Regions from separate parts of the Kitasatospora sp. NPDC056531 genome, predicted to be linked through region 2. Evidence: predicted binding sites of a transcription regulator. Region 2 holds the regulator's gene; each other region holds the start of a gene.
The links. Region 2 encodes HspR, which represses chaperone genes until heat shock. Its sites were predicted from a motif close to TTGAGNNNNNNNNNCTCAA; they were not measured.
Positions count from the first base shown of each region.

Region 1: a site for HspR is predicted at 1,196-1,214, ahead of lon (endopeptidase La). Genes of this name have one in related genera too.
Region 3: a site for HspR is predicted at 1,307-1,325, ahead of dnaK (molecular chaperone DnaK). Genes of this name have one in related genera too.

Region 1 is NZ_JBHTTU010000016.1:2,951-5,213, reverse strand. Features, by position in the region: gene lon (endopeptidase La) at 1-1,173, opposite strand, end outside; gene ACFQ87_RS16790 (rhomboid-like protein) at 1,343-2,134, opposite strand.
Region 2 is NZ_JBHTTU010000002.1:60,548-62,810, reverse strand. Features, by position in the region: gene ACFQ87_RS02940 (hypothetical protein) at 1-736, opposite strand, end outside; gene ACFQ87_RS02935 (heat shock protein transcriptional repressor HspR) at 952-1,479, opposite strand; gene dnaJ (molecular chaperone DnaJ) at 1,487-2,263, opposite strand, start outside.
Region 3 is NZ_JBHTTU010000006.1:177,100-179,362, forward strand. Features, by position in the region: gene dnaK (molecular chaperone DnaK) at 1-1,249, opposite strand, end outside; gene ACFQ87_RS09655 (helix-turn-helix domain-containing protein) at 1,407-1,700, shown strand; gene ACFQ87_RS09660 (DUF2267 domain-containing protein) at 1,744-2,142, opposite strand; gene ACFQ87_RS09665 (DUF2267 domain-containing protein) at 2,204-2,263, opposite strand, start outside.

The sequences.
Region 1 (2,263 bases), on a different contig from region 2:
TCCGACCCCGGGGGGCCCGACCAGGGCGAGCACCGCGCCGCCCGCCCGTCGCCCACCGCCACCCTTCTTGGGAAGCGCTTCGCGCTGCCCCTCCTGTGGGCCGCCGACCAGCCCGAGCCCCTGGTCGGAGCGGCGCTTGCGGACGGCCAGGTACTCGACGATCCGGTCCTTGACGTCGGTCAGCCCGGCGTGGTCGGCGTCCAGCACTGCGCGGGCGCCGGAGATGTCGTACGCGTCCTCGGTTCGCTCGTTCCAGGGCAGCTCCAGGACGGTGTCCAGCCAGGTGCGGATCCACGAGCCCTCGGGGGACTGGTCGGACGCGCGCTCCAGCTTGTCGACCTCCTTGAGCGCCGCCTCGCGCACCTTCTCGGGCAGGTCGGCGGTTTCGACCCGGGCGCGGTAGTCGCCCTCCTCGTCGGCCGGGTCGCCGTTCAGCTCGGCCAGCTCCTTGCGGACGGCCTCCAGCTGGCGGCGGAGCAGGAACTCCTTCTGCTGCTTGGCCACGCCCTCCTCGACGTCCTTGCGGATGGTGTCGTTGACCTCCTCCTCGGCGAGGTGGTCGCGCAGCAGGGTCAGCGCGTACTCCAGGCGGGCGACCTGGTCGGCCTCCAGCAGCACCTTGAGCTTCTGCTCGGCGGTGATGAAGGGCGCGTAGCCGATGTTGTCGGCGAGTTCGCCGACGCCCTCGATCTGGGCCACCCGGTCGACGATCTGCCAGGCACCGCGCTTGCGCAGCCACTGGGTGGACAGCGCCTTGTACTCCTTGACGAGCTCGGCGGCCCGCCCGGCCACCGGCGTGCCGACCGAGGACTCCCGGAACGGCGTGGTCTCCACCCAGAGGGCGGCGCCGGGGCCGGTGGTGCCGACCCCGATCCGGACCCGGCGCACGGCGCGCACCAGCGCGGCGGGCTGCCCGATAGTGCCGGGGCCGTCGGCCAGCCGGCCGACCTGCTCCACGGTGGCCAGCGTGCCGGCCGCCGCGTACGAGCCGTCCACCCGCGGGACCAGCAGGACCTGCGGCTTGCCGGAGCCGGTGGCCGCGGCGCGGGCGGCCTCGACGGCGGCGCGCACCTCGGTGTCCTTCAGGTCCAGCGGGACGACCATGCCCGGGAGGACGACCTCGTCGTCGAGCGGCAGTACGGGCAGGGTGAGCGGAGTGGACGTCGATGCCATGATCTCTCCCCAGTCAGTGAACTTGAGCCGACCTGACTAAGGCTTCGCGGCGCCCGGATGTTCCCGGCACCTTGTTCGCCACGAGCGAACAGAGAGGCCGCAGGACGGACCGGCGGACGGCACCGTCAAAAGCATGGGGAAAGGAGAGCCCAACGAAGGGGTCGGTCGGTCAGCGCGCGGCGGACGGCCGCGCACCGGCGCGCACCGCGGCGGGGGCCGACCCGGCCGCCGGGACCGTCGCCGAGCGCCGGCGCGGCCGGGGCGGGCGCCGCTCGGCCCCGCGCAGCCAGCGCCACAGCGCCACTCCGGCGAGCACCGCGGCCGGGTGCCCCACGGCCGTGACCACGTCCTTCTCGGTGGCGATCTGCTGGGCGATCATCAGCCCGGCGCCGCCCAGCGCCAGCAGCCGCCCGCGCCGGGGCAACAACCCGGCCACCGCCCCCAGGCAGGCGAGCACGCCGTAGCTGACCCCGATGTCCAGGTAGTCCATCGCCGCGGGTGCCATCCGCCCGGTCTCCACCGCGGCGATCACCACCCCTTGGGAGAGCAGCGTCGCGGACACGTGCCCGATCGCGAACACCGCCGCCGCCCGGGCCGGTCCGACCCTGCGCTCCAGCGGCGCGAGGGTGAAGGCGAAGCCCCACAGGTACGGCATCCACACGTCCCCGGCGACCCAGAACCCACTCAGCACAAGAGCGCGCAAAGGATGCTGGAGCAGGTTGTGGCCGTCCGAACTGGAGGCCTGCTGCAACCGCTGGACGAGTTCCGGATCGGCGAGCGTGGCGAAGGTCGTGGTGGCGCCCACCACCGCGAGGTACCCGAGCGTGAAGGGGTTGCGCCGAGGTGTCGGAACCCGTTCCAGCAGCCACTCGAATACGCCGGTGCGCAGCCCGTGGCGGAGCATTCCGTACGGCACCCGCGCGGCCGCGCTCCCGCCGGCGTCGCGCCGCAGTCCAGCCATGCCGCCTCCGCTCCACGCCCGCAGCCGTCGGTCCTCGCCGCAGCCCAACGTACCGGCGCGGGGCCCTGATCCCATCCGGCGGAGCGTTGTCGTGGCCACGGTACGTCGAGGTTCTGAGAGGCACCTGAG
Region 2 (2,263 bases):
AGACCTCTTCGGCGAGGAAGTTGATGACAGCGGGGTCGTATATGAAGGCGGCGACGTTGTCGCCCGCCACGGGAATCACCGCCAACTGTCGGTCGACCACGATCAGTCGGGTGTAGGGCTCGTCGAGGGTCCGGAACTGCCAGCCCGCCTTGGCCAGTTGTGCCACGTAGTCCCTGGTCGGTTGGTGGTAACGGGTGCTCGCGTGGTAGATCGTCCGCATCGACGCACCATGACGGAGCATGTCGAGGTCCCGGTCCAGGAACGCGGTCAACAGCTCGGCAGGGCGCGGGCCGCCCGGTTGCATGGCGAGCCCTTCGGTCCATCCGCTGGCCGCGGATTGCTGAAGTCGCTGATTGATCAGGGCGCGGCCTCTGACGTATTCGATGGGCCCCCCGGATTGGTTCGGGGCGTGGAAAGCCTCGGCGAGTTCGCCGAGTTCCGTCGGCAGCGCCACCGCGCGTGCCAGGAGATCGAGGGCCTGTCGTTGCCATGCTGAACTCAGACCCGCCGAGAGCTGTGTCGGATCGACGGCGAAATAGGCGTCCGGCTCTTCGTTGTCGAGAATGAGCAGTCCGAGGTCCAGCAACTCCTGGAGGGCGGAATCCTCGCCCGATCCGCCGGCATTCCGGCTCAGCCGGCCGTTCTCGCTCACGGCTTTCAGATAGAGCGTGCGGGCATCCTCCGACAGGATGCGCAGTCCGCCTGGCGCGGCACCTGCTCCTTCTCGCCCACTCATTCTCGGCTCCTTGTGTTGACCGGACAAGTTAGTCAACGCGACGGATGGCTACTGCAGCAAGGATCTTAAGCGGCACGCAGGATCCGGCTGGTGATTCGTCCCGGGCATCGAGCGATCGATGCTCCTTGCCGCAGCATTTTTTCACCACACGCCAGCCGCCGGCACCCCCCGAACAGGAGGGAGCCGGCGGCTGGTGAGGTGAGCAGTGCCCCGGGTCAGCGCTTGGGGCGCCAGACGACGAGGGCGCTGGACTGGGGGGTGGGAGGCTGGTACGGGACGAGGTCGCGACGGTAGGAGGCGTGGACGGCGGCCTCGCGCTGCTGGAAGGCGGTGGCGGCGCCTTCCAGCGAGTCGACCAGCTCGGTGATGCGGGCCTGGAGGGCGGTGACCTGGTTCTCCAGCTCGATGATCCGCTTGATGCCGGCCAGGTTGATGCCCTCGTCCTGGGAGAGCCGCTGGACCTCCCGCAGCTGCTGGATGTCGCGGGCGGAGTAGCGGCGGCCGCGGCCGGCGGTGCGGTCGGGGCAGACCAGGCCGAGGCGGTCGTACTGGCGCAGGGTCTGCGGGTGCAGGCCGGACAGCTCGGCGGCGACCGAGATGACGTACACCGGGGTTTCCTCGGTGAGCACGTACTGCGGCGGGGCCGCTGCGGTGCGCCGGGTGCGGCGGGGGCCGTCGCCGGGAAGGCCCTCGCCGAGGCCGGGGCCGATCGGGCTGTCGGGGGTCATCGGGTTCGGGGACATCTGGTCGTCACGCTCCCTTCGCCGCCCGGAAGAGGGCGGCTCGCGGGTCGTCGGAGGCGGTGGCCTCGCGGTACTGCTCCAGGGCGTTCAGCGCGTCGCCGTCGACGTGCTGGGGGACCACGACCTCGACGGTGACGAGGAGGTCGCCGCGGGTGCCGTCCTTGCGGGTGGCGCCCTTGCCGCGGGCGCGCATGGTGAGACCGTTGGCGCTGCCCGGGGGCAGCTTGAGCTTGACGGCGGGGCCGCCGAGCGTGGGCACCTCGATGGTGGCGCCGAGGGCCGCCTCGGGGAAGGTGACCGGGACGGTGACGGTCAGGTTGTCGCCCTTGCGGCCGAACACCGGGTGCGGGTCGACGTGGACGGTGACGTAGAGGTCGCCGGGCTGGCCGCCGCGCTCGCCCTGGGCGCCCTTGCCCTTGAGCCGGATCCGCTGGTCGGCCTGGACGCCGGCCGGGATGCGGACCTGCATGGTGCGGGCCGAGGTGGCCCGGCCGCTGCCGTGGCAGTCGGTGCACGGGTCGTCGACGATCATGCCTCGGCCGCGGCAGTCCTTGCACGGCTCGGAGAGCGCGAAGGCGCCCTGGCCGCGGCTGACGGTGCCGGCGCCGACGCAGGTCGGGCAGACCCGCGGGGTGGTGCCGGACTTGGCGCCGGTGCCGTTGCAGATGCGGCAGGGGGCCTGGCTGGTCATCCGCAGCGGGACGGTCGCGCCGTCCACCGCCTCCTCGAAGGAGAGCGTCACCTCGGTCTCGACGTCGGCGCCGCGCCGGGGCTGGGCCTGCCG
Region 3 (2,263 bases), on a different contig from region 2:
AGACCTGCACGGTCACCGAGGGCTGGTTGTCCTCGGCCGTGGTGAAGACCTCCGAGCGCCGGGTGGGGATGGTCGTGTTGCGCTCGATCAGCTTGGTCATGATGCCGCCCTTGGTCTCGATGCCCAGGGACAGCGGGGTGACGTCGAGCAGCAGGACGTCCTTGACCTCGCCCTTGAGCACGCCGGCCTGCAGGGCGGCACCGATGGCGACGACCTCGTCCGGGTTGACGCCCTTGTGCGGGTCTTTGCCGGTGAGCTTCTTCACCAGGTCGGTGACGGCCGGCATACGGGTGGAGCCGCCGACCAGGATGACGTGGTCGACGTCCTTCACCTCGATCTTGGCGTCCTTGACGGCCTGGTGGAACGGGCCCTCGCAGCGCTCCAGCAGATCGGCGGTGAGCTGCTGGAACTGGGCGCGGGTGAGCTTCTCGTCCAGGTGGAGAGCGCCTTCGGCGGAGGCCGTGATGTAGGGCAGGTTGATCGTCGTCTCCGTGGCCGCCGACAGCTCGATCTTCGCCTTCTCCGCGGCCTCCCGGAGCCGCTGGGCTGCCATCTTGTCCTTGGACAGGTCGATGCCGTAGCCGTTCTTGAACTGCTTGACCAGGTGGTCGACGATCCGCTGGTCCCAGTCGTCACCGCCCAGGTGGGTGTCACCGGAGGTGGCCTTCACCTCCACCACGCCCTCGCCGATCTCCAGCAGCGACACGTCGAACGTGCCGCCGCCGAGGTCGAAAACCAGCACCGTCTGGTCGTTCTCCTTGTCCAAGCCGTACGCCAGGGCAGCCGAGGTCGGCTCGTTGATGATCCGCGCCACCTTCAGGCCCGCGATCTCACCCGCCTCCTTGGTAGCCGTGCGTTGGGAATCGTTGAAGTACGCGGGCACGGTGATCACCGCGTCCGTCACGTCCTCACCCAGATAGGACTCGGCGTCGCGCTTCAGCTTCTGCAGCACCCGCGCCGAGATCTCCTGCGCGGTGTAGCGCTTGCCGTTCACGTCCCCTTTCTCCGGGAACCGCCAGCCGCTCTCGCCCATGTGCCGCTTCACCGAGCGGGCCGTGCGGTCCACATTGGTCACGGCCTGCCGCTTGGCGACCTCGCCGACCAGCACCTCGCCGCCCTTGCCGAAAGCCACCACCGACGGGGTGGTCCGGGCGCCCTCGGCGTTGGCGATGACGGCCGGCTCGCCGCCCTCCAGCACGCAGACCACCGAGTTCGTCGTTCCCAGGTCGATACCGACTGCGCGTGACATTGCCGGGCCTCCTCTCCTGCTATCCCTCCCGTCTTGCCTCAGCGGGAGGAATGAAACTTGAGCCTCATGGACTCAAGGATAAGTCGATGGCTGCGGCTGGAGGAAATCTGTAACGTGGAAGTGAGGTTTCAGCGAGCGGCGAGGTGAGGTCGCGGTGGTGGAGCTGCCCATTGATGACGCGGATGCCGCGCTGTACACGGTGGGGCAGGTCGCCGCGATGCTGCACGTCCAGGTGGCGTTCCTGCGGCGACTGGACGAGCTGGGCGCGGTCGTGCCGACCCGTTCGGCGGGCGGCCAGCGCCGCTACTCACGCCGGGAGATCAACCGTGTCGCGGCCCTGGTGAAACTGATCAGCGAGGGACTGACCCTGGAAGGCGCGCGCCGGGTACTCGATCTCCAGGCCCGGGTGGAGGAGCTGGAGGCCGACCTGGACCGGGCCCGCGGCCAGTGACGTCCGGCGCCCGCCGCCTGGAATCCCCGGGCCGGGCGGGGTTTCAAGCGGCGGCGGCGAGGTCGGCGCGGCCGAACAGGAGCGCGTAACCGCGGGGCAGGCGGGCGAGGAGGCGGTCGGTGAGCCGGTCGCCGCCGAGGGATTCGAGGGCGGCCAGGACGGAGGAGACGTCCCAGCGGGCGCCGGTGAGGCTGGTGTCCAGGGCTCGGGCGACAGCTTCGACGAAGGCGGGCGCGGCGACGGGTTCGGGCAGGGGGATCTGCGAGGCGAAGACGGCGCGGGCCCGCTCAGGGAGCGCGGCGGCCAGCTCGCAGCGTTCCTCGCCGGTCAGCTGGGAGCCGAGAACGGCCAGGACCGCATCGAGGACGCGTTCGGCCTCCGCGTCACTGGGGTAGCGACCGAGGGTGCGGACCTGCTGGATCAGGCGGCGGTGCCGGGTCATGGCGATGGCCTTCCGGGACGGGCCGCCGCGGCGTGAGCGGCGGCACGAAAGCGGGTCAGGGTCAGTGGCCGGGTACAGGGCGGCCGAACAGGACGTCGTAGCCGGGCGGCAGCTGGAACAG